4 regions of the Pseudomonas sp. 273 genome follow, and region 1 is predicted to be linked to each of the others. Evidence: riboswitches for the same ligand, from Rfam matches in the RefSeq annotation. Region 1 holds a riboswitch; each other region holds the start of a gene.
The links. Region 1 has a riboswitch for fluoride ahead of crcB (fluoride efflux transporter CrcB). Riboswitches for the same ligand answer to the same signal wherever they lie in the genome.
Positions count from the first base shown of each region.

Region 2: it holds a riboswitch for fluoride, as region 1 does, so the genes downstream of both, PKO50_RS17530 (DNA mismatch repair protein MutS) here and crcB (fluoride efflux transporter CrcB) in region 1, are expected to answer to the same signal.
Region 3: it holds a riboswitch for fluoride, as region 1 does, so the genes downstream of both, PKO50_RS17610 (DUF190 domain-containing protein) here and crcB (fluoride efflux transporter CrcB) in region 1, are expected to answer to the same signal.
Region 4: it holds a riboswitch for fluoride, as region 1 does, so the genes downstream of both, PKO50_RS17570 (hypothetical protein) here and crcB (fluoride efflux transporter CrcB) in region 1, are expected to answer to the same signal.

Region 1 is NZ_CP116775.1:5,479,860-5,487,367, forward strand. Features, by position in the region: gene PKO50_RS24990 (lipopolysaccharide kinase InaA family protein) at 1-285, opposite strand, end outside; gene PKO50_RS24995 (class I SAM-dependent methyltransferase) at 288-959, opposite strand; partial or broken gene PKO50_RS25000 (HAMP domain-containing sensor histidine kinase) at 1,039-2,315, opposite strand; gene PKO50_RS25005 (response regulator transcription factor) at 2,305-2,988, opposite strand; partial or broken gene crcB (fluoride efflux transporter CrcB) at 3,184-3,566, opposite strand; fluoride riboswitch at 3,630-3,692, opposite strand; gene groL (chaperonin GroEL) at 3,768-5,408, opposite strand; gene PKO50_RS25020 (co-chaperone GroES) at 5,457-5,750, opposite strand; gene PKO50_RS25025 (FxsA family protein) at 5,943-6,410, opposite strand; gene PKO50_RS25030 (HugZ family protein) at 6,475-7,212, opposite strand; gene PKO50_RS25035 (SDR family oxidoreductase) at 7,319-7,508, shown strand, end outside.
Region 2 is NZ_CP116775.1:3,831,003-3,838,510, forward strand. Features, by position in the region: gene PKO50_RS17505 (D-glycerate dehydrogenase) at 1-666, opposite strand, end outside; gene PKO50_RS17510 (MFS transporter) at 679-1,956, opposite strand; gene PKO50_RS17515 (sugar kinase) at 2,023-2,976, opposite strand; gene PKO50_RS17520 (AP endonuclease) at 2,969-3,745, opposite strand; gene PKO50_RS17525 (LacI family DNA-binding transcriptional regulator) at 3,828-4,850, opposite strand; fluoride riboswitch at 4,976-5,037, shown strand; gene PKO50_RS17530 (DNA mismatch repair protein MutS) at 5,070-6,674, shown strand; gene PKO50_RS17535 (DNA mismatch repair protein MutS) at 6,671-7,508, shown strand, end outside.
Region 3 is NZ_CP116775.1:3,850,017-3,857,524, forward strand. Features, by position in the region: gene PKO50_RS17590 (histidine phosphatase family protein) at 1-498, opposite strand, end outside; gene PKO50_RS17595 (HAD family hydrolase) at 518-988, opposite strand; gene PKO50_RS17600 (universal stress protein) at 1,010-1,429, opposite strand; gene PKO50_RS17605 (cation:proton antiporter) at 1,426-2,676, opposite strand; gene PKO50_RS17610 (DUF190 domain-containing protein) at 2,669-3,016, opposite strand; fluoride riboswitch at 3,175-3,235, opposite strand; gene PKO50_RS17615 (hypothetical protein) at 3,293-3,697, opposite strand; gene PKO50_RS17620 (hypothetical protein) at 4,073-4,330, shown strand; gene PKO50_RS17625 (CatB-related O-acetyltransferase) at 4,383-5,129, opposite strand; gene PKO50_RS17630 (NAD(P)H-dependent oxidoreductase) at 5,552-6,328, opposite strand; gene PKO50_RS17635 (LysR family transcriptional regulator) at 6,413-7,306, shown strand; gene PKO50_RS17640 (hypothetical protein) at 7,387-7,508, shown strand, end outside.
Region 4 is NZ_CP116775.1:3,841,970-3,849,089, reverse strand. Features, by position in the region: gene zapE (cell division protein ZapE) at 225-1,313, opposite strand; gene eno (phosphopyruvate hydratase) at 1,365-2,648, opposite strand; gene cfa (cyclopropane fatty acyl phospholipid synthase) at 2,689-3,849, opposite strand; gene PKO50_RS17570 (hypothetical protein) at 3,846-4,268, opposite strand; fluoride riboswitch at 4,399-4,464, opposite strand; gene ilvD (dihydroxy-acid dehydratase) at 4,508-6,346, opposite strand; gene ppa (inorganic diphosphatase) at 6,394-6,933, opposite strand; gene PKO50_RS17555 (DUF190 domain-containing protein) at 6,954-7,120, opposite strand, start outside.

The DNA.
Region 1 (7,508 bases):
GACCAGGGTCGGTACCTTGACGCCGAGGGACGCGGCGGCCTGCAGCGCATCGCGCTCGCGGATGGCGGTCGGGTAGCCGAAGGGGTGCAGCAGGTCACGGTAGATGTGCCCGACCTGCTGCTTGCGATAGAGCAGGCGGCCATCGTCGGTCAGCACGCGCTGGACCCCGCTCTCGCCGCCGCGGCGCCGGTTCGGCTCCTCTACCCATTTGCCGGGAATCTGCAACCAGCGGTCGATGGCATCTTCACCGGAAATTCGCTGCAGAGCTGCCAAATCAGCGCCCATCATTACTCCTTACGCAGAATGTAGACCCGCCACATGTGCACCAGCGGGACGAAATCGATATGGTCCTGCACCGCGAACCCGGCCTGGCGGAACTCCTCCTCGATGGTACGGGCAGGAATCACGAAGCGGTTCTGGTACGTGTGCTTCTTGCGCCCAGTCTCGGCGCGACGACGTTTCCAGGCCTTGAAGTTGCCGTCGACCCACAGCGAGAGGATCACACTGTCGCGGGTCACGCGGTGGAACTCGCGCAGCATGGTCATGCGGTCGCTCGATTCACCGATGTGGTGCATCAGGCGCATGCTGAAGATGCTGTCGACGGCGTTGTCCGGCAAATCGATGGCGAATGCCGAAGTCTGCAAAGGCCGCACGCGTTTGACAACCTCCACCGGCTGGCCGGCGCAGGCCACGGCGATCATGTCGGCGGAATTGTCCGCACCGATGATCACCCGGTTGTCCTTCTCGGCCAGCATCGGCCAGAAGCGGCCGGCGCCGCACGGCAGGTCCAGCACCAGGTTCGGCTGGCCGGCCAGCTTGAGCGCCTGGCGGGCGATCTGGACATCGCGCCAATGGGAAAGTTTCCGGGACAGCCCACTGCGATGCTTGCGCAGGTAGCGCTCGGCATGCTGACGGTCGTACTTCTGGGAAAACTCGAGCTCGACGGGCTTGTCGCTCATGATGGGGTTCCTGCTCATTTTTTATACGAAACTACGGGTGATTCTGTATCCATGCGGTCATGCGCATGTGAAAAATTCGTCAAGCCTCGCCGACCAGGCGGACCTCGAAACGGCAGCCGTGCGGCTGGGCCGGCGTCAGCTTGACCTCCCAGCCTTCCGCCGAGCAGATCCTCTTCACCAGCGAAAGGCCCAGGCCAAGGCCCTCGCCGCGCTGTTGCGGGCCGCGGACGAAGGGCTGGAACATGCGCTCGCGCTGCTCCTCGGGGATGCCTTGGCCACTGTCCTCGACGACGAAACCGCTGGCGGACAATTGCAAGCGGATGTGTCCTGCATCCGTGTAGTGCATGGCGTTGCGCAGCAGGTTGCTCATCACCGAGCGCAGGAAGGCCGCGTTGTATTGCTCCGGCGGCACCGCCTGTACCTCGTAGATCAGCTGCAGCCCCTTGGCCTCGATCGGCCCGCGCCATTGCCCGGCCAGGTCGTCGGCGATGCGCTGCAGGCCGGCCCGCGGGGCGATGTCCAGCTCCTTGGTGCGCGAGCGCGCCAGCATCAGGAAGGTCTGCACCAGGTCGCGCATTTCCTCGCTGGCGGTGGTGATCCGCGCCAGCTGGGTACGCGCCTTCGGGCTCAGGCCCGGTTCCTCGGCGAGCAGCTCGCTGCTGCTGGCGATCACCATCAGCGGCGTGCGCAGCTCATGGCTGACATCGCTGGTGAACAGTTTTTCCCGGGTCAGCACCTGGTGCAGTTGCCCGATGGCATAGTCGAACGCCGCCGCCAGCTCGCCGACCTCGTCGTGGGCGTAGTCCGGCGCCAGCGGCGGCGCCAGGTCCAGCAACTGGTCGCGGTGCCGCACCTGGCGCGCCAGGCGCACCACCGGCTCCATCACCTTGCGCGAGAGCAGCCAGCCGAGCAGGCCGGCCAGCGCCAGGCTGAGCACGTAGCCGGTCACCACGGCGGCGTACAGGACCTGCTCGCGCGCCTCGAAATCGCTCTGGTCCTGCAGCAGCACGTAGCGGCGGCCATCGGCGTCGCGCACCAGCGCATGGAACGACAGCTCGCCGTCGAACACCTCGTGGAAGCCCGACTCCAGGCGCTGCAGCGCCGGCGGCATGGCATAGACGCCGACGCCGTCGCTGACGAAGAAGCGCATGCCGGGGTCCAGCCGCGGGCCCCTGCCGCTGCGCAGGTCCTCGTTGATGATGCGGTCCAGCTCGCCCCCAGGTCACGGGAAATCAGGCGCTCCTCGACCACGTGCACCACGCCGACGATGCTCAGCGAAAACAGGCCGCCGACCAGCGCGGTCATGAACACGAAAGCAAAGACGATCCGGCGGGAAAGGCTCTGCCTATACTCCATTCGTTTCCTCCGCCAGGCGGTAGCCGACACCGTGGACGGTGTGCAGCAAGGGCATGGCGAAAGGCTTGTCGATCACCTGGCGCAGCTGGTGGACGTGGCTGCGCAGGCTGTCGCTGTCCGGGCAGTCGTCGCCCCAGACGGCTTCCTCGAGCACGTCGCGGCGCACCACGTGCGGGCTCTTCTGCATCAGCACCGCCAGCAGCTTGAGGCCGATGGGGTTGAGCTTGAGCGGCCTGCCGCCGCGGTTCACTTCCAGGGTATCGAGGTTGTAGCTCAGGTCCGCCACTTGCAGTTCTCGGCGGCCGCCGCCCTGGGTCCGGCGCAGCACCGCCTCGATGCGCGCGGCCAGCTCCGACAGGGCGAAGGGCTTGAGCAGGTAGTCGTCGGCGCCGGAACGGAAGCCCTGCAGGCGGTCGTCCAGTTGGTCGCGGGCGGTCAGCATGATCACCGGGGTGTCGCGCCGCGCGTCCTCGCGCAGGCGCCGGCACAGGGTGAAACCGTCCAGGCCGGGCAGCATCACGTCCAGGACGATCAGGTCGTAGTGCGCGGTCGCCGCCAGGTGCAGGCCGGACAAGCCGTCCTGCGCGCAGTCCACCGTGTAACCCTTGAGCCCCAGGTAATCCGCCATATTGGCCAGGATGTCCCGATTGTCTTCAACCAACAGAATCCGCATGTTCCTCTCCGCTTTGCAGGGCACCCTAGACTAGCTCGCTTAATTGGAACTTAAGCGTCTTTGACGTTTTTTTCACAACACCTCGGGCCGGCGGCGAGGCCGCGCCAGCCTTGGCGTGAAGGGAGCAGATACGAGGTGCTGCGAATGCGCGGGGGGCTTGCGTGCGGGGCTGCCATCCGGCGCCCCCGCGACGGCTCACTTGCCCATCAGCCAGTTGCCGGTGAACAGGCCGAGCAGGGTCATCGCCAGGGAACCGCTGACGTGCACGGCGATCGCCCCCATGGCCCAGGCCAGGCGGCCTTCCTGCAGCAGGGTGACGACCTCCGCGGAGAAGGTCGAGAAGGTGGTCAGGCCACCGCAGAAGCCGGTGATGATCAACAGCCGCCACTCCGGCGCTATGCCCTGGGCGCTGGCGAAGTAGGCGACGGCGAGGCCGATGATGTAGCCGCCGATCAGGTTGGCGGCCAGGGTGCCGGGGGGACGGTGGGCATCAGGCTGTTCAGCTTGAGGCCGAGGTACCAGCGCAGCAACGCGCCGATGGCGGCGCCGAGGGCGATGGCGAGAACGGGTTTCCACATGATCCTGTCCTTGAGGGGCTTTCGGACAGGCCGCAGGCGAACGCCTACGCGCCTGGTCCAGGTGAATGCGTAGGCATCATCAGCCACGGGGGCGGTTGAAGGAGGAATGCCATCTCCTGCGCGGCACATCTTGGCACAAAGCGCCGGAAACGAAAAAGCCCCGCCGAAGCGGGGCTCTTTCTCAGCCAGGGGCCGGGAGGCTTACATCATGCCGCCCATGCCACCCATGCCGCCCATGTCCGGCATGGCCGGAGCGGCCTTGTCGTCGACCACTTCGGCAACCATCGCCTCGGTGGTGACCATCAGGCCGCCGATGGAGGCAGCGGCCTGCAGCGCCGAACGGGTGACCTTGGCCGGATCGAGGATACCCATCTCGATCATGTCGCCGTAGACACCGGTAGCGGCGTTGTAGCCGTAGTTGCCCGAACCTTGCTTGACCTTGTCGACCACCACGCTCGGCTCGTCGCCGGAGTTGGCGACGATCTGGCGCAGCGGCGCTTCGACAGCGCGACGCAGCAGGGCGATACCGACGTTCTGGTCTTCGTTGTCACCCTTCAGGCCTTCGATGGCCTGCAGGGCACGCACCAGGGCGACGCCGCCGCCAGGAACCACGCCTTCTTCCACCGCGGCACGGGTAGCGTGCAGGGCGTCTTCGACGCGGGCTTTCTTCTCTTTCATCTCGACTTCGGTGGCAGCGCCGACCTTGATCACGGCAACACCCCCGGCCAGCTTGGCCAGGCGCTCTTGCAGCTTCTCGCGGTCGTAGTCGGAGGAAGTCTCTTCGACCTGCTTGCGGATCTGCAGGACGCGGGCTTCGATGTCGGCTTGGGCGCCGGCGCCATCGATGATGGTGGTGTTCTCTTTGCTCAGAACCACGCGCTTGGCGTTACCCAGGTGCTCCAGGGTGGCGCCTTCCAGGCTCAGGCCGACTTCTTCGGAGATGACGGTACCGCCGGTCAGGATGGCGATGTCCTGCAGCATGGCCTTGCGGCGGTCGCCGAAGCCCGGAGCCTTGACGGCCGCGACCTTGACGATGCCACGCATGTTGTTGACCACCAGGGTGGCCAGGGCTTCGCCTTCGACGTCTTCGGCGACGATCAGCAGCGGGCGGCCGGCCTTGGCGACAGCTTCCAGCACCGGCAGCATTTCGCGGATGTTGGAGATCTTCTTGTCGACCAGCAGCAGCAGCGGGCCTTCCAGCTCGGCAACCATGGTGTCCGGCTTGTTGATGAAGTAGGGCGACAGGTAGCCACGGTCGAACTGCATGCCTTCTACGACCGACAGTTCGTTTTCCAGGCCCGAGCCTTCTTCGACGGTGATCACGCCTTCTTTGCCGACCTTGTCCATGGCTTCGGCAATGATGTTGCCGATGGAGTCGTCGGAGTTGGCGGAGATGGTGCCGACCTGGGCGATGGCCTTGGTGTCGGCGCAGGGCTTGGCCTGCTCCTTGAGCTGGGCGACGATGGCGACGGTCGCCTTGTCGATGCCGCGCTTCAGGTCCATCGGGTTCATGCCGGCAGCGACGGCCTTCAGGCCTTCGTTGACGATGGCCTGGGCCAGGACGGTAGCGGTGGTGGTGCCGTCACCGGCAGCGTCGTTGGCCTTGGAGGCAACGTCTTTCACCAGTTGGGCGCCCATGTTCTCGAACTTGTCCTTGAGTTCGATTTCCTTGGCGACGGAAACGCCGTCCTTGGTGATGGTCGGAGCGCCGAAGCTCTTGTCCAGGATGACGTTACGGCCTTTCGGGCCGAGGGTGGCCTTGACGGCATCGGCCAGCACGTTTACGCCGACCAGCATTTTCTTGCGAGCGGAATCGCCGAACTTAACTTCTTTGGCAGCCATGTTCTGTTTCCTCGTAAATCGAATTCAGTGGGGGTTGGGGCGGACTGATCAGTCTTCCAGGACGGCGAGAATCTCGGACTCGCCCATCACCAGCAGCTCTTCGCCGTCGACCTTGATGGCGTTGCTGCCGGAGTACGGGCCGAACACCACCTTGTCACCCACTTTCACTGCCAGAGCGCGAACTTCGCCGCTGTCCAGCACGCGGCCGGTACCGACGGCGACGACTTCGCCACGGTTCGGTTTCTCGGCGGCGGAACCCGGCAGCACGATGCCGCCTGCGGTCTTGGTTTCTTCCTCGCTGCGACGAATGACGACGCGGTCATGCAGAGGACGAAGCTTCATAGTCGTAACTCTCCCAAACAGTGGTTTCCAACGGCCGGATCGATGTCCGGCAGGTTTTGTTGAAGCCGGCTTCGCCGGTTTGCGGCCCGACGGGCGAGCCGCGTAAGACAGCCTGTCCGAATGACAGGGACCTTGCGGTGCCTGCTACATGAGGTCGTCGTGGGGCATTTCAAGGCCGTGGGGAAAAAAATTTCAGCGCAGGCGATCGTTGTCGCGGCGTTCGAACTCGCCCTCGATCACGTTCGGCCCTTGCGGGCCGCGCGATTGCGCCGACGGGTCGCCGGCGAAGGCGCGGCGGCGCTCCTCCTGCTCGCGCATGCGCCGGCGCAGCCCGCCCAGCAGCAGGCTGCGGGTGAACGGCAGCAGGCAGAGCAGGCCGAGGATGTCGCTGATGAAACCCGGCAGCATCAGCAAGGCACCGCCGACCGCGATCAGCAGGCCCTCGAGCATTTCCTGCTCGGGCACCTCGCCGCGGGACAGGCGCTCGCGGGCGCGCCACAGGGTGGCCAGGCCGGCCACGCGCAGCAGCGCCGCGCCGAGGAAGGCGCTGGCGACCAGCAACAGCAGGGTCCAGCCCACGCCGATGACGCTGCCGACCTTGATCAGTACGGCCAGTTCGATCAGCGGGAAGAGCAGCAGGAAGAACAGGGTGACTCGCATTTCAGGGGTCCTTGGCGGGGCGTCGGCCCGGATATTCCGTAGTTGGCGCCGACACCCGCCTATTTCAAGCCTGGATCACCTCGTTGCCCGGCCAGGCCTGCGCCCGCGCCAGTTGCACCAGCGCCTGGCGCACCTCGCCAGGGTTGGCACAGGGCGCCGGGAACGGCAGCCAGTGGAGGATGGAGCCGACGCGCAGGTGGAAACCTTCTGTATCGATTCCCACCAGTTCCGGGGCCTCGCCCACCGGCAGGCCGGCCAGTTCCAGGTAGTGCACGATGGCATTGGCGTGGTCCTGGTTCATGTGCCCGGCCATGCCCTGCTCCACCTCGCCGGCGAAGGGGTTGGCCAGCGGCACGCTGTCGGCGCCCAGCCAGTGGATGTCGCCGAAACCGCCGATGAAGCGCCACTGCACCGGCTGCAGCACCCAGAAATCGAAGTCGTGGGCCTTGTGGTAGTCGCGCGAGCCGGGGAAGTAGGCGTAGTAGCGCTGCGCCGCGGCCTCGATCTCCTCGACGTCCTCCAGCGGACGGGCCTCGGCCAGCAGGGTCAGGCGGCCGGCGGCCTGGATGTCGTCGGCGCCACGTTCGCCCACCAGCAGCGAGCACTTGGCGTCGGCCTGCAGGTTGTGGGTGTGCTGGGCGATCCGGCTGATCAGGATCAGCGGCCGGCCGGCGCCATCCAGGCAGTATGGGACCACCGAGCCGAAGGGGTAGCCCGGCCACTTCTTCGACTGGGTGGAAAGCACTGCGCGGTATTCCTTGAGCAGCAATTCTCGGGCATTCTTGGCAGCTTTCACGCTCACCTTATGACTCCTCGCTAAGAATCCGTCGCAAACGGACGGGCACAGAAAATTCGTTCACCGTTGCCGGCGAGGCCATTCACCAGACATTGCCGTGGGGATTCCAACCATGCAATTGCAAGACAAGGTCATCATCATCACCGGCGGCGGCCAGGGCCTGGGCCGCGCCATGGGCGAGTTCCTCGCCGCCAAGGGAGCGAAACTGGCGCTGGTCGACCTGAACCAGGAGAAACTGGACGAGGCGGTCGCCGCCTGCAAGGCCGCCGGCGGCGACGCCCGCGCCTACCTGTGCAACGTGG
Region 2 (7,508 bases), 1.6 Mb from region 1:
CTCGCGTTCGCCGATCAGCCCTTCCGTTTCAGCACTCAGCGGCACGCACAGGCAGACGAAGTCGGCCTCGCCCAGCAGCGCCTCCAGCGGCAGGTGGCGCGCGCCGTAGCGGGCCTCCACTTCCGGCCGCGGCCGCCGCGCGCTGTACAGCACGCGCATGCCGAAGCCGGCCTGGGCGCGGCGCGCCAGGGCCTCGCCGATGCGGCCCATGCCGACGATGCCGAGGGTCTTGCCGTGCACGTCGCAGCCGAACTGCGCCGGGCCTATGCCGGCCTGCCAGTGGCCGGCGCGGATCCAGCGGTCCAGCTCGGCCACCCGCCGGGCGCTGGCCAGCAGCAGGGCGAAGCCGGTGTCGGCGGTGGTCTCGGTCAGCACGTCGGGGGTGTTGGTGAGCAGCACGCCGCGGCGGTCCAGCTCGGCGATGTCGTAGTTGTCCACGCCCACCGAGACGCTGGACACCACCTCCAGCTGCGGCGCCAGGTCCAGCAGCCCGGCGTCCAGGCGCAGGCTGGCGCCCAGCAGGCCCCGGGCGCCGGGCAGCGCCGCGCGCAGGCGGGCCAGGCCGTCGGCGGCCGGGTCCTCGACCAGGGTCACGTCGGCGTGGGCCTGCAGGCGCTGCATCAGTGCGTCGGACAGGCGCTTGTAAAGGACGATGCGTTTCTTCATGGTCGTATCTTCCTAGTGGCCCAGCGCCGGTCGAAGGCGCTCGGCTTTCTGCGAGGGGTTGAGGACGGCGGTCAGGGCCACGGCCGCCAGCAGCGAGCCGCACATGAACAGGTAGGAGGCGCCGGGCCCGCCGGTGGCGCCGTTGAGGTAGCCCACCAGCCAGGAGCCGGAGAACGAGCCCAGCGCGCCCATGCTGTTGATCAGCGCCATGGCGCCGCCGGCGACGTTGCTCGGCAGCACCTCCGGGACGATGGCGAAGAACGGCCCGTAGGGCGCGTACATGCAGGCCCCGGCGAGCACCAGCAGCGCGTAGGAGGCCCAGAAGTGCTGGCTGCCCAAGGCGTAGGAGCCGTAGAAGGCCAGCGCGGCGACCAGCAGCGGCGGCCAGACGAAGCGCTTGCGCTTCTGCAGGCGGTCCGAGGCCCAGGACACCCCGAGCATGGCCAGCACCGCCACCAGGTACGGCAGCGCCGACAGCCAGCCGGCGCTGACGATGTCCAGGCCCGAGGCCTGCTTGAGGATCGACGGCAGCCAGAGCACGAAGCCGTAGACGCCGATGCTCCAGCAGAAGTACTGCAGGCAGAGGATGATCACCTTCGGCGAGCGGAATGCCTCGCGGTAGTTCTTCATCGGCTTGATGCCCTGCTGCTCGGCGGCCAGGGCGCGCTGCAGCGCGGCCTTCTCGGCCTCGTCGAGCCACTTGGCCTGGGCCGGGCGATCATCCACCAGGCGCCACCAGATGAAGGCCCAGAGCACCGCCGGCAGGCCCTCGATGATGAACATCCAGCGCCAGTCGAACTGGCTCACCAGGTAGCCGGAGAGCACCGACATCCAGAGGATGGTCACCGGGTTGCCGAGGATCAGGAAGGTATTGGCCCGCGAGCGTTCGGCGCGGGTGAACCAGTGGCAGAGGTAGATGAGCATGGCCGGCATCACCGCCGCCTCGACCACGCCGAGCAGGAAGCGGATGCCCACCAACAGGTAGACGTCGCGGACCATGCCGGTCAGCGTGGCCAGGCCGCCCCAGAGGATCAGGCTGGCGAAGATCAGCTTCTTCACGCTGCGCTTCTCGGCGTAGATGGCCCCGGGCACCTGGAAGAAGAAGTAGCCGAGGAAGAACAGCGCGCCCAGCAGCGACGACAGCGCCGGGGTGATGTTCAGGTCCTCGGCCATCCCGGAGGCGGCGGCGAAGCCGTAGTTGGCGCGGTCCAGGTAGGCCAGGCTGTAGGTGACGAAGACGATGGGCATGATGTGCCACCAGCGGCGTGGGGCGAGTCGGTCGATCTGCATGGCGTTTCTCCTGAGCTTGTTGTTCTTGTCGCAACAGGTGCCGGCCGGGCCGGCGGGTTTCGGGGTTCAGGCACGCAGGCGCGCGTCGTGGGCTTCCAGTTCGTGGCGCTGCGGCAGGCCCTCCATGTCGCCGCGCGACTGCACCGCGCGGCTGCCGCACCAGTTGCCGCGGGCCACCGCCTGGCGCAGGTCGCGGCCTTCCAGCAGGGCACTGATCACGCCGACGGCGAAGGCGTCGCCGGCGCCCACGGTGTCCACCACCCGCGCCACCGGCTGCGGCGGCACCACGCCTTCGCGGCCGTCGGCGTCGCGGAAGTAGGCGCCCTCGGCGCCGAGCTTGATGGCCACGCATTCCACGCCCTGCTCAAGGTAGAAGCCGGCGATGGCCTCGGGCGACTGGCGCCCGCTCAGCAGGCGGCCCTCCTCCAGGCCCGGCAGCACCCAGTGGGCCTTGAACGCCAGGGCGTTGACCTCGCGCACCATGGTCGCGCGGTCCGGCCACAGCGAGGGGCGCAGGTTGGGGTCGAAGGAGACGCTGCGGCCGGCGGCGCGCATGGCGTCCAGCAATTGCCGGGAGAGTTCGCGGCAGCTCGCCGACAGCGCCGGCGGGATGCCCGTGGCGTGCAGGTGGCGCGCCCGCAGCAGGCCCGGGCGCAGCAGCGCCGGGGACAGGCGGCTGGCCGCCGAGTTGCGGCGGAAGTACTCCACCCGCGGGTCGCTGCCGTCGTCGCAGCGGGCCTTGAGCTGGAAGCCGGTGGGGTGCTCGGCGTCGATCTCGACGCCGTCGCAGTCCAGCCCCTCGCGGCGCAGGCTGGCGAGCACGAAGCGGCCCAGGGAGTCGTCGCCCACCCGGCTCAGCCAGTTCACCCGCAAGCCCAGGCGCGCCAGGCCGATGGCCACGTTGCTGTCGGCGCCGGCGATGCGCTTGCCGAAGCCCTCCACCTCGGCCAGGTCGCCGCACTGCTCGGCGACGAACATGGCCATGGTCTCGCCGAAGCAGAGCACGTCGTGTTCAGCCATGGCGCACCTCCGGGGCGCGGCCCAGCTGCGCCAGTTGCTCGACCTGCTCGCGGGTCAGGCTGGCCAGGTCGTCGCCGGCCAGCGGGTATTCGATGGCGCGCGGCACCCCGGGGGCGAAGCGCGCCAGCAGCGCCTCCCACTCGTCGAGGTCGGCGGCCTGCGGCGGCACCGCCACCAGGCGCCCGTCCTCGCGGCGGCGCACCGCCTTGCAGTGCACGTAGCGCACCCAGGGCCCGAGCAGGCGCGCCGCCTGCTGCGGCGACTCGCCCTGCCAGTGCCAGTTGCCGATGTCGAAGGTCATGGCCAGCGGCAGGCCCAGCTCGCCGGCGCGGCGGAAGAAGCGCAGCAGCGGCTCGACGCGGCCGCCCTGGGCGGTCTGGTCGTTCTCCACCAGCAGCACCGGCCCCTGCCCGAGCAGGGGGCGCAGGGCTTCGAGGTCGCACTCGTCACGGTAGTGGCCGAGGGAAACCTTCAGCGCCACTGCACCGGCCTCCCCTGCCAGGCGCAGGCGCCCGGCCAGCGCCGGCTCCAGGCGGCCATCGGCGCGCCACAGCTCCAGCGGCGCCGAGTACAGGCTTTCCAGGCCCTGGGCGGCGCTGGCCGCGGCCAGGGCGGCGGCGTCGGGCAGCGCGTCGAAGAGTTCTTCGCGCCATTCGACGCGGCTCGCGCCGGCCTCGGCCAGCAGTTCCAGGTAGGCGGCCTGGCCCCGCTGCCGCACGGCATCGGCGCCGAAGCTGGACAGGCTGATGGATACGGGGTTCGCGTGCATTGTTCTTGTCCTTCTCGTTCAGCCGGGATGAAACCGGTTTCATTTCTAGCCGAAAACCGCTGCGGCCTGGGCCGCAGCGGCTTCAGCCGCGTACTGGGGTGGAACCTCGGACGATGAGTTCGGCGCGCAGGTCCAGGCGCCGCGCCGGTTGCGTGACGCCCTGCAGGCGTTCCAGCAGGCACTGGAAGGCCGCTTGGCCGATGCGTTCGGTGGGTTGGGCCAGGGCGGTGATGCCGCCGCCGACCAGGGGGTACCAGTCCAGTTCGTCGAGGGCGACCAGGCCCAGGTCGTCGAACAGGCGCACGCCCATCTGGTGCAGGGTGCGGGTGGCGCACAGGGTGGCCACGCCGTTGCAGGTAAACAGGGCCTGGGGGCCGTGCCCGGCGCTGGCGAGGAAGGCGGCCAGGCGTTCGCGCAGGTCGTCGCCGGTCTCCAGCACCTGGCCGCGCAGGCCGGGCCGGCGGGCGATGGAAGCCTGGAAGGCGACCACCCGCTCCTGCCGCGAACTGGTGCCGTCCAGCGGCTCGCTGACCGCCAGGATGTCGCGGTAGCCGCGGGCCTGCAGGTGGTCCAGGGCCTGCTCCACGGCATCGGCGTTGTCCAGGCCCACCAGGTCCGAGCGCAGCTCTTCCAGCTGGCGGTCCACCAGCACCATGGGCAGCTCGCGCGCCAGGCTGGCCAGCTCGCCGGCGTGGTGGCCGAGGGTGTTCACGATCAGGCCTTCGACGTTGTACGACTGCAGCGCCTGCAGGTGCAGGCGCTCCTGCTCGTCGTCGCGGTCGGTGTTGCACACCACCAGGCTGTAGCCGTGCTGGCGGCAAGCGGTCTCCACGCCATGCATCACGGCGACGGAGTAAGGGTTGCGGATGTCCGCCAGGAGCATGCCCACCAGGCGCGTGCGGCCGCGCTTGAGGCCGCTGGCCATGCGGCTGGGGCGGTAGCCGAGCTGCTCGATCACCGCCTCGATGCGCTGGGCGGTGGCATCGGCGAGCAGCTGCCGGTCGCCGCCGATGTAGCGCGACACCGTGGCCTTGGAGACGCCGGCGGCCCGGGCCACCTCGCTGATGGTGACCCGCCCGCGGGCAGGCGGAAGCATGTCGTTCACCCTGTCGATCCTTTTGTATTCACTTGTGCCGGAGGGCTATGAAACCGGTTTCAATAAATCAGGGATGGAGCATGCCGTCAAGCACCGGCGGACGCAATGGGCCTTCCGCGGATATTCTGCTAGGGTAGGAACCAGGAGATGGCATTCCTCCTTTAACCGCCCCCGTGCTGATGATGCCTGCATGACCCCGGACGACATCCGCCCCCGGAGGAATGGATCATGTCATCAGCCATGCAGCCGCTTTCCGGCACCGCCGCGCTCGATCCGCACGTCGCGGACACCACGACCGGCGACTTCCACAGCATCCTCTTCCCCGGCGCCCGCCGGCCAACCCTGGCCAGCGCGCCGCCGCCCTGCTTCAGGGACCTGAACCTCGACCAGGTGGTCGACGCCATCACCGCGGACCGCCACGAGTACGACCTGGAGCCGTTCTTCTACACCCACCTGGACGACCTCGACGCCATCGTCTACCGCCAGGAAGTGATGCACGACCTGCTCGACCCCGGCCTGCTCGCCGACCTCCAGGCCTTCGCCGCCGGCATGCGCGCCGTGCGCCGGCACCTGGTGCCGGAAGAGAAGCTCTACTACGCGCGCCAGCAGCAGCGCAGCTTCGTCGAGGCGGTGCGGGTGTATTGCGATACGCTCACGCAACTGGCGCGGGCCCTGGCCGCCCGCCCCTTCGCGTCGCGCGGCCTGCGCGGGCTGCTGGCGTACCTGGGGCGCTACCTGGCCTCGGAGCGCTTCGTCGGCCTGGCCGGGGACACCCGCCACCTGCTCGACGGGCTCGGCGCCGTCACCTACTCGATGCTGATCAGGGACAACCAGGTCCGCGTCCAGCGCTACGAGCCGACCGAGGACATCAGCGAGGCCATCGACAGGACCTTCGCGAAATTCCGCCAGGGCGACGTGCGCGACTACCACGCCAAGTTCAACGAATGGCCGGGCATGAACCACGTCGAGGCGGCCGTGCTGGACATGGTGGCGCAGCTCTACCCGGAGGTCTTCGCCGAGCAGGCCGGATTCTGCGAGAAGCACGCGGACTTCATCGACGCGACCGTCCAGGACTTCGACCGTGAGGTGCAGTTCTACCTGGCCTACCTGGCCTACATCCAGCCGCTGGTGGACGCCGGCATGCCCTTCTGCTTCCCCGGCGTGCGCACCGACAGCAAGGCCGTGTTCGCCCGCAACGCCTTCGACCTCGCCCTGGCCAGCCGCCTGGTGCGCAACAGCAACCGCCTGGACGTGGTGTGCAACGACTTCGAGCTGGCCGGGCGCGAGCGCATCCTGGTGGTCTCCGGCCCCAACCAGGGCGGCAAGACCACCTTCGCCCGCCTGGTCGGCCAGCTGCACTACCTGGCCTGCATCGGCTGCCGGGTGCCGGCCGAGGCCGCCGAGCTGTTCCTCTTCGACCGCCTCTACACCCTGTTCGAGAAACAGGAGCGCCCCGGCGACCTGCGCGGCAAGCTGCAGGACGACCTGCTCCGCGCCCGCGGGATACTCGAGGGCGCCAGCGGCCGCAGCCTGATCCTGATCAACGAGATCTTCTCCTCGACCACCGCCAGCGACGCCGCCTTCCTCGGCCAGAAGATCCTCGCGCGGATCATCGCCCTGGACGCCCTCTGCGTGTGCGTCACCTTCATCCACGAGCTGACGCAGATGGGCCAGAGCATCGTCAGCATGATGAGCTGCGTCGACCCCGACGACCCGTCCCGGCGCACCTTCAAGGTCCTGCGCAAGCCCGCGGACCGGCTGTCCTACGCCCTCTCCATCGCCCGCAAGCACCGCCTCACCTACGACAGCGTGAAGGAGCGCATCCGGCCATGAAAGCCCACCTCATGTACCCGCAGGCCGACTTCGACCTGGACAAGCCGCCGCCGCTGCACGCCGAGGACCTGGTCCAGGACCTGGCCCTGGACACCCTGTTCGACGCCATGGCCGGCGACGACAAGTACCTCCGCCAGGTCGCCCGCTGCGCGCTGCTGACCGCCTTCGACAGCACCCCGGAGGTGGTCCGCTACCGCCAGGCGGTGCTGCGCGACTGCCTGGCCAACCAGGCGGTGGTGCGCGACCTGTACCGCCTCGCCCTGGACGTGCTGGGGCTGGAGCAGAACATCTACCTGAGCTTCATGACCAAGTACCCCAGCAGCATCATGCACCGCTCGCTGAAGCTGCTGCACCTGCAGATCGACCTGCTCCGACGCCTGCGGCGGATGGCCGACGAGCAGGCCGGGCACTTCGCCTCGGAGGGCTTCGGCAAGCTGTTCGCCCTGATCCGCGAGGAGATCAGCGACCAGTACTTCGCCGAACTGCAGGACCACTTCGAGCAGCTCAAGCTGCGCAAGGGTTTTCTCGTCAGCGCCCGCCTGGGCCCGCTGAACCGCGGCGTGGCCTACTGCCTGCGGCGCTACCCCAGGCCCCAGGGCTCCTGGCTCAAGCGCCTGCTGGGCAAGAAGCCGGAGAGCTACGTCTACGAGATCGCCGAGCGCGACGAGACCGGCGCCACGGCGCTGTCGGAGCTGCAGGACAGGGGCGCCAACGAGGTGGCCAACGCCCTCGCCCAGGCCGCCGAGCACATCACCGGCTTCTTCGCCATGCTGCGCACCGAGCTGGCGTTCTACATCGGCTGCCTCAACCTGCGCGAGCACCTGAGCGAGCTGC
Region 3 (7,508 bases), 1.6 Mb from region 1:
CGGCAGGCCCAGGGCCTGCAGCAGCAGGACGCGGTTGATGCTGTCGTGCCCCACCAGCACCAGGGTCTGCCCGGCATGCTGCCGCAGCACCTCGCGCAGCACGCGGGTGCCGCGGGCCAGCACGTCGGCCAGGCTCTCGCCATCGGGGATGGCCGCCAGGTCCGGCGCCTCCAGCCAGATGCGGTGCTCCTCCGGCCAGCGGGCGCGCACTTCGTCGTGGGTCAGGCCCTGCCACTGGCCGTAGTCGGTGTCGGCCAGGCCTTCCAGGGCCTGCGCCGGGGCGCCGGTGGCGCGAGCGATGGCGGCGCCGGTGTCGATGCAGCGCGACAGCGGGCTGGTGTAGATCGCCACCGGCTGCCAGCTTTCGGCGATGCGCCGGGCCACCGCCTCGGCCTGGCGCCGGCCCAGCGCCGACAGCGGCAGTTCGGCGCGGCCGCGGAAGCGCTCCGGGGCGATCCAGTCCACGTGGCCGTGGCGGGTCAGAATGATCCTTGTCATCGTCCTGCTCCTGTCAGGTTCAGCAGCGCAGGCTGGCAATGATGCGCTGCGGGTGGCTCAGCATATCCAGGGCGCTGAGGATGTCCAGGGCGACCAGGTCCGCCGAGCCGATGGCCACCGAGGAAGCGCCCTCCGGGCCGATCACCGCGATGCCCAGGGCCGACTGCTGCAACATGTAGCGGTCGTTGCTGCCGTTGCCGATGGCCACCACGCCGTGCAGGCCCAGGGTGCGCAGGTAGTCCTCCTTGGAAATGGCCTGGTCCTTCTCGGACAGCACCAGCAGGTTCACCTCCAGCGCCGCCAGTTCCGCCTCGGCGCTGCCGAAGGTGTCGCCGGTGACCACGTGCAGGGCCAGCTTCCGGCCCAGCACCTCCAGGCGCTCGGCCACCCCGTCGATCAGCCGGCCATCCACGGCCAGGGTGCCGTTGTAGTCGCAGATCATGTGTTTCAACTGCAAGCTGCCCACGCCGGGAATGTCGATCTGCAGCATGTCGTTTCCTCCTCCTGCCGCTCAGCCGCGGATGACCGTGACCGCGCAGGGCGCGTGGTCGATCACCTGGCGCGCCACCGAGCCCAGCAGCCAGCGCTCGAACCCCGAGTGGCCGCGGTGGCCGATGACGATGTGGTCGATGTGGTGCTCCTCGGCGTAGCGCACGATCTGCTCGGCCGGGCGCCCCACCGAGACGTGGGTGGTCGGCCGCTCCTCCACCGGCATGCGGCTGTAGCCCAGCAGCTTGAAGGCGTGGTGGAAGTGCGTGCGGGAGCGCTCGATCACCGCCTCGGTCTCCACCTCGTCGCCGAACTCCGGCGGTTGCGCCACCGAGAGGATGTGCAGGCTGGCGCCGAAGCGCTCGGCCAGTTCGTTGGCGAAGTTCAGGGCCAGCTCCGCCGCCGTGGAAGCGTCGTAGGCCACCAGGATGCGCTTGATCATGCTTCACCTCCTCTGCGCCGCGTCTGCGGGCGCAAGTCGTCTTGGTGCGCAGGTTGCGGGGCTTGCGCCGGCGGGCCGGCGGCCTCCTCCGGGTCGTCCCTGGGCAGCAGGTGCCGGGGCAGGAAGAAGGCGTTGGCGATCAGCGTCGGCACCACCGCGCTGCCGATCACCGCGGCCACCAGCGCCGAGTACTGGCCCTGGTCGATCAGCCCGTGGGCCAGGCCGAACAGCGCCGAGATGGTGCCGAAGGTCAGCCCGGTGGACATCAGCAGGGTGGTGTAGGCCCCTTCCCGGCGCGGCGAGCCGTAGAACAGGCAGGTGGGGTACACGCCCACCAGCTTGGTGAGCATCTTCACCAGCAGCAGCAACACGAAGGCCGCGGGCGCCGCGGCCAGCGCCGGCAGTGACACCAGCGAGCCGGCGCGGATGAAGTAGAACGGCGTCAGCAGGCCGAAGGTCAGGGTGCGCAGGCGGCGGATCAGCGCGTGGTCCTTGCCCACGGTGCCGGCCAGCACCATGCCGATCAGGTAGGCCGGCAGCACCGCCTCGCTGTCGGCCCAGGTCGCCGCCGCGCCCAGGGCGAACAGGCAGAACATGAGGAACTTGGCTTCCAGTTCCGAGGGGCGGCCGCCGAAGCGCCGGAAGAAGCGCGGGGTGATCCACGGCAGCAGCAGCGCCGCCAGGACCAGGATGCCGGCGAAACCGGCGGTCCTCAGGGTGAAGGGGGCGAAGATCAGCCCCAGGGCGATCACCGTGGCCAGGTCGTTGACGAAGCAGGCCGCCAGCACGATCTTGCCGTACTCGCTGGTGTTCAGCCCCAGCTCCAGCATCACCGCGTAGACCACCGCCACCGAGGTGGTGGACATGGCGATGCCGGCCAGCCAGCTGGCCTGCGCATCCCAGCCCAGGCCCCAGCGCGCCAGCGCCGCGCAGCCGATGAAGGGCACCACGAAGCCGACCAGGCCGATCACCGTGGCCTGCTTCCAGTGGCTGCGGAACACCTTCGGGTCCAGCTCGGCGCCGGCCAGGAAGGTCAGCAGGATGGCCCCGGCGCCGGAGAGGAACTTGATCCAGCTGGCGTCGCCCTGCAGCACCGCCATGCCCAGCAACGCCCCGATGATCAGCTGGGCGATGGTCCCGACGACGATCTCCGACAGCGCCGTGGCGATGCGCAGGAAGATCGACACCAGCGTCGCCAGCAACGCCAGCCCCAGCCACAGGGCGGCCTGGGCCCATATCTCAGTCATGGCGGCCTCCGTTGGCGGGCTCGTCGTCCTCGCCCAGTACGCCGAACTCGACGGGGGTCTTCACGTACACCAGCTTCAGGTGTTCCTCGGCCAGGCGCGTGAAGATCCGCTGCATTTCCGCCTCGGTGACCATCATCACCACTTCCAGGGGCTGGTCGGCCAGCTCGAAGAAGCGCGCGGCATGCATCCGGTGGTGGTGGCCGAACCCCTCCCTGGCGGCCAGCAGGGTGGCGCCATGCACGCCCAGGCGCAGCGCCTCGGCCATCAGCCACTCGGCAACGGGCTGGTGGTGGACCTTGCGGTCCTGCTGGGTGAAGAAGGTCAGCTGGTAGCCCTTCATGGCGCACCCTCCCCCGCCGGCGAGCGGCGGCGCAGCACGGCGTACCGGCTTGCGGGAAGCAGGGTGCGGAAGGCGGCGGAACGGGACGGGTCGGGCATGTGCGCTGTCCATGGGCAGACCATGGACAGCAGAACAATGCCTACGCCGCCCATGGAGGGTTATGCGTAGGCATCATCAGCCGGGGGCGGTTAGAGGAGGAATGCCATCTCCTGGTTAACGACATTAGCAAAGCCTTGGAAAAATGCACGCGGTCGGCGACGGCCGCGCAGGCCTGGCCTAGTGGCTGCCGCCCAGCAGGTCGAAGGAATCCAGCAGGCGCCAGGCGATTTCCGGGGTGCGCTCCAGGCCCCGGCGGATGGCCGCGGGGATGGCCTGGCGGGTCTTGCGGCACAGGCCGGGCTGCCCGGCGATGCGGATGTCCAGGCCGCGCATGCTGCGCACCTCGTTGAAACCGGGGGCGATGCTCAGGCGCAGGCCGAGCTGCTCGTACATGCGCTGCTGCATGTGCTGCAGGTCGGCCAGGTCCTTGAGCTGCTCCAGGCGCTGCAGCAGGCGCTGCTCTTCCTGGCGGGTGAGCAGGAGGATGCGGATGTCGCCGTGGGGGTCGGCCAGCAATGCCTCGCGCCCGCAATCGCAGGCGCCCGGCGGGCAGGGTTGGCGGAGGGGGAGCTGGCCGTTCATGGCCCCGAGCATAGCGATTCGCCGCGGGCGGCGCCCCTGCCCCGCGTAAAAATTCCCACGCTGAATTCGCCTTGAGGTCCTACGAGGGCGCTGGATAGATTCCGCCCTGCCGCAGCCTTGCTGTGGCCGGGGGTAGGATCCCGTTGCGGAGGGTGGTGCGTCATAGCCGTGAGCGCAGTCGGTCCATCGTTGTGTGCACTCACGTTCCGTGGCGGGCCGTCCGGGGAGGCCTTCGGGCCTGCCGTCTTCTTTCGCAACGGTATCCTACCCCCGTACGGTCCGCCTCCCTTTTCCGGGAGGCGGCTCTTGATCCCGCTCAGGAGCAATGGAACATGCACTCTCCGCACTTCGCCCTCCACACCCAGGAGGCGCGCCATGTCTGATCTGCAACCCCTCACCAACCTGGCCCAGCCCCACGACGACGTACTGTTCGTCGACGCCGGAGCCCCCGCCCAGCACCTGTTCGAAGCCGCCGAGCGCCGCCTGGTGGCCCTGGAGGACCTGCTGTGCCTGCTGGCGGACTGCCCCGACGAAATGCCGCTGGTGCAGGGCCAGGCCCGCCTGGTCTCGGCCCTGCTGCCGATGGCGGCGGAAGCGCGGCAGCTCTACCAGTTGGCCCAGGACCGGCGCTGAGCGCCCCGGGCGTTCCGTACGGGGCGGCGCAGCGCTGCCGCTCCGTACCGGGCTAGCCGGCGCCCTCGGACAGCAGGCGGCAGCCCTGGCGGCGGATTTCGATGTTCGGGTAGACCGGCGGGCGCGCCTCGCCGCTGGCGCGCAGGGCCTCGACGCGCTCCAGCGCCGCCTCGATGCGTTGCAGCGGCAAGGCGGCGATCTGCGCCGGCGCCAGGTCCCACCAGCGGCTGGCCAGCAGGCGCTCGCGGATTTCCGCCGGGAAGCGGTAGCGCACCACCTTCGCCGGCGAGCCGGCGACTATGGCGTAGGGCGGCACGTCGCGGGTCACCACGGACATGGCCGCCACCACGGCGCCATCGTGGACCTTCACCCCGCTCATCACCACCGCCCCCTCGCCGATGAAGGCGTCGTTGCCGATCCAGGTGTCGGCGTCGGTGTCCTCGTAGCGCTGGCGCGGCGTGTCGTAGCGGTCGAACACCCCTGGCTCGTACTGCACCGAGCTGGTGCTCAGCCAGTCCATCGGGTGCGCACGGGCAGCCAGGCCGACACGGCAGTGCTGGCCGGTGGAGCTGAAGCGGCCGATGTGCGAGATGCGGTGGAAGCTGGTGGCGCGGATGGTGGAGAAGGCGCCGATATGCATCTCGTCGCGGTAGATCTTGAACTCCGCCTCGCCGATGCTGCCGGGCGCCTCGACCAGCAGGCGCTTCCCGCGCCCCAGGCGGCTGACGCCGCTGCGGAATTCGATGTCGTGCTCTTCCAGCCAGTGCTTCCAGCGGCTGTTGCGCCAGCTCTTCAACATGGGTCCGTGGTCCTTTTGTATTTTTTCCGATACGGACCTCTGACAGGCGGGATACGTGCAAGGTTCGGTTGAAGTGAATTGCGGGGGTGTGAGTTGCTTTTCGTAGGAGCGAGCTTGCTCGCGAACGGTGCTCACCGGTGACTTCGGTGTTTCGGTCTGGCGCCTTTCCCTCTCCCTAACCCTCTCCCTGAAGGGAGAGGGGACCGTTCGGTGCGGTCTGCTTTTCCCGAGTCAGCCGGCAGGCAAGGTGGTTTCCGGCTGAAACCATTCCTTATCTCGGCACGGTCTAGCCCCTCTCCCTTCAGGGAGAGGGCTGGGGAGAGGGGACCGTGGTCAAGCCCATGCAGCGAAGTGGCCGGTTCACGCCGTTCGCGAGCAAGCTCGCTCCTACGAAAAGCGGTGCACCGCCCCCATCGAGACTGTCACCCCAGATGCGCAGCAAAGCCAGTCAACTGCGGTGCAATATCCTCACGCAAGGTCAGCGCGGGTATCTCGTAGTCCCCAGCGTTCTGCCGGCGGAACGGGAGGGGCGCGGCGCTGAACAGCCTGTCCAGGCGCTCGCCATAGGCCTGCTCGATGGCGGCATAGCGGGCCTCGTCCATGCGCCCGGCGCGGTACACCAGGAACGCCGGCAGCACCTCGAAGCCCGGGTAGTAGAGGATGCCGTGGTGGATGGGGAACAGCAGGTCGTCGATCGGCCCGTTGATGCCACGGGCGCTGTAGTGCGACTCCCAGCCGCCGGTGGTGACCACCAGCATGGCCCGCTTGCCGGCCAGGCTGCCCTCGCCGTAGCGGTCGCCCCAGCGCGCATCGGAGTGCTCGCCCACGCCGTAGGCGAAGCCATAGGCGTACACGCGCTCGACCCAGCCCTTGAGGATGGCCGGCATGGAGAACCACCACAGCGGGAACTGCAGGATCAGCGCGTCGGCCCAGCGCAGCTTGGCCTGCTCGGCGGCGATGTCGGCGCTCTGCCGGCCGCCGGCGTAGGCGCGGCGGGAATCCTCGGAGGGGTCGAAGCGCCCGGCGGCCGCGCCGTCCAGGCTGTCGGCTGCATCCAGCGGGGCCTTCCAGCCCATGGCGTAGAGGTCGGACACCTGCACCTGGTGGCCGGCGGCCTGCAGGCGGCGCACGGCGAAGTCCTTGAGCGAGCCGTTGAGCGAGCGGGGTTCGGGGTGGGCATAGACGATGAGGATGTTCATGGCGGTCTCCAAAAAGTGGATGGCCGCAGCATGGCGTTGCCCACGGTATAGTGGAAATGAATATCCATTACACCAGGTATAGTCATGACCAATCTGCGCACCCTGGACCTGAACCTGCTGGTGACCCTCGACGTGCTGCTGGCCGAGCACAACGTCACCCGCGCCGCGCAGCGCCTGCACTTCTCCCAGCCCTCGGTGAGCGTGCAACTGGCCAGGCTGCGCGAGCTGTTCGACGACCCGCTGCTGCTGCCCGGCCCCCGCGGCATGCGTCCCACCGCCCGCGCCGAGGCGCTGCGCGAGCCCCTGCGCCAGGCCCTGGCGGCACTGGAGCGGGCGGTGGCGCCGAGCGAGCCGTTCAACCCCGGCACCGCGAACAACACCTGGCGCCTGGTGGCCTCCGACTACAGCGAGGCCACCGTGATGCTGCCGGCCCTGCGCGGCCTGCGCGAGGCGGCCCCGGGCACGCGCCTGGCGCTGTTGCCGCTGCAGCCGGCGCTGATCGTCAGGCAACTGGAACAGGGCGACGCCGACCTGGTGTTCCACACCACCGAGGACGCTCCCGAAGGGCTGCGCCGGCGCCCGCTGTTCCAGGAACGCTACGTGCTGGTCGGCCGCGCCGGCCACCCGCGGCTGAAACGCCGGCCCAGCCTGGATCGGTTCTGCCAGCTGGAGCAGGTGATCGTCTCGCCGGACGGCGGCGGCTTCCACGGCCCCACCGACAAGACCCTGGCCGGGCTGGGCCGCGAGCGCCGGGTGGTGCTGTCGGTGCCGCACTTCCAGTTCGTCGCCCCGGTGCTGGCCAGCACCGACCTGGTGGCCATGCTGCCGCAACGCCTGGTGCGCCCGGACAGCGGCCTGCGCATGGTGGAAGCGCCGCTGGAGGTGCCGGGGTACGAGATGTCGATGCTCTGGCACGAACGCGCGCACCGCGACCCGGCGCACCAGTGGCTGCGGGGGTTCATCGCCGCGGCGGTGTGACGGCCTACCGCTCGGCCGGCCGCCGCCGCCGACGCCCTCAGCGGCGTAGGCTGGTGCGAGAACAGGAGGAGGACACGAGCATGCGGCAGCACAGCCACCCGGATTTCCACCTGCACGAGGCGCGCCGCGCCATGCTGCTGCGCTGGGCGCAGATGGCGCAATGGTTCGGCCTGGTGATGATCCTGCTGACCATTGGCCTGGC
Region 4 (7,120 bases), 1.6 Mb from region 1:
GCTCCCTCTCCCTTCAGGGAGAGGGCTGGGGAGAGGGGCTCTTAAACCCGGCACCTACGGCACCGGGAAACACCGTTCGCGAGCAAGCTCGCTCCTACGAAGAGCACCTCGGCGGTTCCAGGAAGCACGGGCGTAGGAGCGGACTCCGTCCGCGATTGGCATCGGCCACGCCGGACGCCCCGGTGGCACGGCCAACGGCGGATAACCGCGAACGGTTATCCGCCCTACGGTGCAGCCGCCGCCAGCGGCACCGGCGTCATCTGCCGCAGGCGGCTGAGGGTGCGCTCGAAGTCCAGGGTGGTGCTGCCGCCGGCCAGCCGTTCCAGCGGCACCGTGGCGTAGAGCTGCAGCTTCAGGCGCTTGTCGTAGGCGATGTCGATGAAGTTCAGGAAGCGCCTGGCGACGTCGTCGGGGTAGTCCTGCAGCGGTTCCAGGCCGCTGACCGCCAGGTACGGGAAGCGTTCGATCAGCCACAGGTAGTCGGCCGCCGAGTGCGGGCGTTCGAACAGTTCGGCGAAGTCGAGCCAGGCGTGGTCGTCGTCGTGGGCGCGCACGCACAGCGGGTGGTGGTTGACCTGCAGCACCTGGTCGAAGCGGGCCTGCGGGCCCAGGCCGAAGCGCTCGCGCAGCGGCGTCGGGTCGTCGGCGGTGGCGGGCCACAGGTAGCTGCCCCAGGCGTCCAGCGGCGTCAGCCGGCGCCGGTAGTCCTCGCCGTTGTCCAGCGCCAGCACCTCGAAGCGGCTTTCGATCAAGCCGACCACGGGGCGCAGGCGCTCGCCGTACAGCGGGTCCGCGCACAGCCCGGCCGGCGGGTAGTTGGAGGTGCACACCAGGCCGACGCCGCGGTCCACCAACTGTTGCAGCATCGGCCCCAGCAGCATGGCGTCACCGATGTCGTGCACGTGGAATTCGTCGAAGCACAGCAGGCGGGTTTCCCCGGCGATGCAGCGGGCGCTCTTCGCCAGCGGTTCGGCCTGGCCGGCGAAGGCCTGCAGGCGCGCCTGCATTTCGTCCAGGAAGGCGTGGAAGTGCACGCGCCGCTTGGCCTGCAGCGGGGCCGCGGCGAAGAAGGCGTCCATCACGAAGCTCTTGCCGCGGCCCACGTCGCCCCACAGGTAGACGCCGGCGGTGGGCTTGTGGAACCAGGCGTGGCGGGCCTGGAGGAAGTGTTCCAGCCAGTTGGCCAGGTGCTCGATGGCGTGTTGCTGCTGAGGGTCGGCGCTGTAGCCGCGCTCCTCCAGGGCCACCCGGAAATGCCGGAGGATGCGTTCGGCGATCGATTCCGGGGCGGCCAGACGGTCGGCGGCGCTCATGCTTCACCTCTGCTCGGGTGGCGCGGGGGCGCGAGGCGCCCCTTTGCCCCTTTAGTGGACGAAGGCCTGGCGGCCGGCGTAGTGGGCCGTGCCGCCGAGCATTTCCTCGATGCGCAGCAACTGGTTGTACTTCTCCACCCGCTCGCCGCGGCAGGGCGCGCCGGCCTTCAGGTGGCCGGTGCCGAAGGCCACGGTGAGGTCGGCGATGAAGCTGTCGACGGTCTCGCCGCTGCGGTGCGAGACCATCGCGCCCCAGCCGTTGTTGTGGGCCAGCAGCACGGTGGTGCGGGTTTCGCTGAGGGTGCCGATCTGGTTGGGCTTGATCAGCACGGCATTGGCGGTGCGTTCGCGGATGCCGCGGCGGATGCGTTCGGCGCTGGTCACGAAGAGGTCGTCGCCGACCAGCTCGATGCGCTGGCCCAGCGCCTCGGTCAGGCGCTTCCAGCCTTCCCAGTCGTCCTCGGCCAGGCCGTCTTCCAGCACCACGATGGGGTAGCGTTCCACCCAGTCGGCGTACAGCCCGATCATCTCGTCGGCGTCCAGCAGGCGGCCTTCGCTGTGCAGGCGGTAGAAGCCGTTCTCGTAGAGGGCGCTGGGCGCCGGGTCGATGGCCAGCTGGACCTGCTCGCCGGGGCGGTAGCCGGCGGCCTCGATGGCTTTCATCAGCAGGTCGAGGGCCTCGGCGTTGTACTTCAGCGGCGGGGCGAAGCCGCCTTCGTCGCCCACCGAGGTGGAGAAGCCCCTGGCCTCCAGCAGGGTGCGCAGCTGCCGGTAGATTTCCGCGCCCCAGCGCAGTGCCTCGCGGAAGCTGCCGGCGCCGGAGGGGACGATCATGAATTCCTGGAAGTCGGTGCCCTGCCAGTGGGCGTGCACGCCGCCGTTGAGCACGTTGAACATGGGCACCGGCATGCGCCTGGCCTGGTCGCCGCCGAGGTAGCGGAACAGCGGCATGCCGGCGGCCGCCGCCGCGGCGCGGGCCACCGCCAGGCTGACGCCGAGGATGGCGTTGCTGCCCAGGCGCGCCTTGTTCGGCGTGCCGTCGCACTGCAGCATCGCCAGGTCGACCGCCGTTTGCTCGCTGGCGTCGTGGCCGCGCAGCAGCGGGGCGATTTCGCTGCGGATGTTGTGCACCGCGCGCAGCACGCCCTTGCCGGCGTAGCGCGCCGGGTCGCAGTCGCGCAGTTCCGCCGCCTCGTGCTTGCCGGTGGAGGCCCCCGAGGGCACCGAGGCGCGTCCGCGGGCGCCGTCCTCCAGGGTCACGTCGACTTCCACCGTGGGGTTGCCGCGGGAGTCGAGGATTTCCCGGGCGTCTATCTGCTGGATCAGGATGGCCATGCCGCTCTCCTTGGTTCGTTCGAATGCATGAGGGGGCCCCTCACAACTGCGGGCGCAGGTAGCCGCCGGCCATCCCGCGCCTGGACAGCACCCACTGCCACAGCTGGATGTCGCGGGCGCGGAAGGCGCCGGCGCAGGACAGCAGGTAGTAGCGCCACATGCGCCGGAAGCGCTCGCCCAGCGCCGAGAAGCGCGGCCAGGCCGCTTCGAAGTTGGCGTGCCAGGCCATGAGCGTGCGGTCGTAGCAGGCGCCGAAGTTGTGCAGGTCCTCGACCACGAAGAGGCCGTCGGCGGCGTCGCCGAGCTGGCCGATGGAGGGCAGGTCGCCGTTGGGGAAGATGTAGCGGTCGATCCATGGGTCGGGCCGCCCGTGGCGGGTGTTCTTGCCGATGGTGTGCAGCAGGAACAGGCCGTCGTCGGCCAGGCAGCGCTGGGCCACCTGCATGAAGGCGCGGTGGTTCTTGTGGCCGACGTGCTCGAACATGCCGACGCTGGCGATGCGGTCGAACCTGCCGGTCAGGGTGCGGTAGTCCTGCAGGCGGAACTCCACCGGCAGGTCGCGGTAGCGGTCGCTGGCCCAGTTCGCCTGCTCCTGGGACACGGTCACGCCCACGCATTCCACGCCGTGGTGCTGGGCGGCATAGGCCATCAGGCTGCCCCAGCCGCAGCCGATGTCCAGCAGGCGCATGCCCGGCTCCAGCCGCAGCTTGCGGCAGATCAGCTCCAGCTTGGCTTCCTGGGCCTGCTCCAGGGTGCTGGCGGTTTCCCAGTAGCCGCAGCTGTAGGTCATGCGCGAGTCGAGCATGGCCCGGTAGAGTTCGTTGCCCAGGTCGTAGTGGCGCCGGCCCACCTGCCAGGCGCGGCGGCTGTTCTGCAGGTTCAGCAGGCGGTAGCGCAGGACGTGGGCGAGCAGGCGCCAGGGCCGGACCTCCTGGTCCAGGCGGGCGCGCAGCAGGCGGTGGAAGAACTCGTCCAGGTGCTGCGCGTCCCAGTCGCCGTCCATGTAGCTTTCGCCCAGGCCCAGGCTGCCCTGGGCCAGCGCGCGCTCGAACACGCGCGGGCGCAGCACCTGCATGTCCCAGGGGCGCTGGCCGTTGATCTGGATGCCGGCCTTGTGCAGCAGGCCGGCGGCGAGCCGCTGCAGCTCCGGGTCCGGGCCGGGCTGCGAATCCGTCGACGGGGTTCCCAGTGTCTCGCTCATGTCGGGCTCCCCGTGCCGTCGACGATCGATGCGGGCAGGCGGTAGGGCGCGGGCGGGGACAGTGCCGTATCCCGGGCACGTCGCTCGGCCAATGCCTCCCGATAGAAGCCGACACGATAGATGCGCACCTCCAGGGCCAGGCTGGCGAAGCGCAGGCAGCAGTAGGTATCCCAGGCCTCGCGGGGCTCGGAGAAAACCAGGCATTGCGCGCCGCTTTCGACCAGCAGGGCGGAGCGCTTCAGCCCCTGGGTGAACAGCAGCCGTGCCACGTGCTCTTGTTGCTCGCGGGCGATCTGCGCTGCGGCGGGATAGGTGATCTTCAGCAGTACGTGGTGCGCCGGAAGCGCCTGGAGAAATGCGTCCAGGTCATCGGAAACCAGGCTGGTCACCGACGATGACCACGCTGCGTCTTCATGCATGGGAGTGCCCACTTGTACCTCCAGGTGACGGAGCCAGCCGGTGCCGTACGGCGAAGCGAGGCTGGCGGGGAAACGACCTGAGCGAGGTGGGGCGGTAGATACGAAAATGCCTACCGCCCCCGCCTTCGCGGGTTCGGTAGGCATCATCAGCTGAACGTGTCAGCGGTTAACGGAGAATGCCATCTCCTGAGAGAACTCTATCACCGGCTTCCAGGCTTGCAAGGCGCCGGGGTGGATGTTCAGTCCTCCAGTAGCGCCCTGTTGCGTACTGCGCCCTTGTCGGCACTGGTTGCCAGCAGCGCGTAGGCCTTTAGCGCGCTGCTGACCTTGCGCGCGCGGGGCTGCGTCGGCTTCCAGCCCTTGCCGTCCTGCTCGACGCGGCGGGCGGCCAGTTCTTCGTCGCCGACCAGCAGGTCGATGCTGCGGTTGGGGATGTCGATGAGGATGCGGTCGCCGTCCCGCACCAGGCCGATGGCGCCGCCGGCAGCGGCTTCCGGCGAGGCGTGGCCGATGGACAGGCCCGAGGTGCCGCCGGAGAAGCGGCCGTCGGTGAGCAGGGCGCACTGCTTGCCCAGGCCCTTGGACTTCAGGTAGCTGGTGGGGTAGAGCATCTCCTGCATGCCCGGGCCGCCTTTCGGGCCTTCGTAGCGGATGATGACGATGTCGCCCGGCTTCACTTCGTCGGCGAGGATGCCCTTCACCGCCGCGTCCTGGCTTTCGAATATCCTCGCGCTGCCTTCGAACACGTAGAGGGATTCGTCCACGCCGGCGGTCTTCACCACGCAGCCGTCCAGGGCGATGTTGCCGTACAGCATGGCCAGGCCGCCCTCGGCGGAGTAGGCGTGCTCGACGCTGCGGATGCAGCCGTTCTCGCGGTCGTCGTCCAGGCTCGGCCAGCGGGTGTTCTGGCTGAACGCGGTCTGGGTGGGGATGCCGGCCGGGCCGGCCTGGAAGAAGGTGTGCACCCGCTCGTCGCAGGTCTGGGTGATGTCCCACTCGGCGATGGCGTCCTTCATCGAAGGGCTGTGCACGGTCGGCACCTCGGTGTGCAGCAGGCCGCCGCGGGCCAGTTCGCCGAGGATGGAGAAGATGCCGCCGGCGCGGTGCACGTCTTCCAGGTGGTACTTCTGGATGTTCGGCGCCACCTTGCACAGCTGCGGCACCTTGCGCGACAGGCGGTCGATGTCGCGCAGGTCGAAGGGCACCGCGCCTTCCTGGGCGGCGGCCAGCAGGTGCAGGATGGTGTTGGTCGAGCCGCCCATGGCGATGTCCAGGCTCATGGCGTTCTCGAAGGCGAGCACGTTGGCGATGCTGCGCGGCAGCACCGAGGTGTCGCCTTCGCCGTAGTAGCGCTGGCACAGCTCCACGGCCAGGCGCCCGGCGCGCAGGAACAGCTGCTCGCGGTCGGCGTGGGTGGCCAGGGTGGTGCCGTTGCCCGGCAGGGCCAGGCCCAGGGCCTCCACCAGGCAGTTCATCGAGTTGGCGGTGAACATGCCGGAGCAGGAACCGCAGGTGGGGCAGGCGCTGCGCTCGTATTCGGCGACCTTCTCGTCGGAGCAGCTGTCGTCGGCGGCCGCGACCATGGCGTCGATCAGGTCCAGGCCGTGGTTGGCCAGCTTGGTCTTGCCGGCTTCCATCGGCCCGCCGGAGACGAACACCACCGGGATGTTCAGGCGCAGGGCGGCCATCAGCATGCCGGGGGTGATCTTGTCGCAGTTGGAGATGCAGACGATGGCGTCGGCGCAGTGGGCGTTGACCATGTATTCGACTGAGTCGGCGATGATCTCGCGGCTGGGCAGCGAATAGAGCATGCCGTCGTGGCCCATGGCGATGCCGTCGTCCACGGCGATGGTGTTGAATTCCTTGGCCACGCCGCCGGCCTTCTCGATCTCGCGGGCGACCAGTTGGCCCAGGTCCTTCAGGTGCACGTGGCCGGGCACGAACTGGGTGAAGGAGTTGGCGATGGCGATGATCGGCTTCTTGAAGTCTTCGTCCTTCATCCCGGTGGCGCGCCAGAGGGCGCGGGCGCCGGCCATGTTGCGGCCGTGGGTGGAGGTTTTCGAGCGGTAGTCTGGCATGGGGGTTCCTGATCGGCTGATCGTGGCGTTTTCTTGTCTTGTGGGGTTCAGGCCCGGTGCGCCGCTTCGTAGGCAGCCACCGACTTGCGGATTTCCTCGCGCGCGTCGTCCAGGCTGCCCCAGCGTTCCATGCGCACCCACTTGCCGGGTTCGAGGGTCTTGTAGTTCTCGAAGAAGTGCTGGATCTGCCTGAGCAGCAGGTCGCTCAGGTCGCTGCACTGGTGCAGGCCGGCGTACAGGGTGCTGAGCTTGTCGTGGGGCACGGCGATGATCTTGGCGTCCGGCCCGGCCTCGTCGGTCATGTACATCACCCCCAGCGGGCGGCAGCGCAGCACGGTGCCGGGCGCGACCGGGCAGGGGGCGACGACGAGGATGTCCAGCGGGTCGCCGTCCTCGCTGAGGGTGGAGGGAATGAAGCCGTAGTTGGCCGGGTAGAACATCGGCGTGCTGAGGAAGCGGTCGACGAACAGCTGGCCGCTGGCCTTGTCCAGTTCGTACTTGATGGGCGCGTGGTTGGCCGGGATCTCGATCACGGCGTAGAGGTCGTCCGGGATGCCCTTGCCGGCGGGGAGGTCGGTGAAGCTCATGGCGCGGGTCTCCGTGGTCGTCAGGTGGTGGGGGTGTCGCGGTCGGCCTTGCGCTTGCCGACGGTGCCCATCTCCACGGGCGTCTTCACGTAGAACAGCGCCAGGTCCTCGGCTTCCAGGCGCTCGAACAGGCGCTCGCACTCCTCCTCGGAGACGGCCAGGCAGATTTCCACCGGCTGGTCGGCCA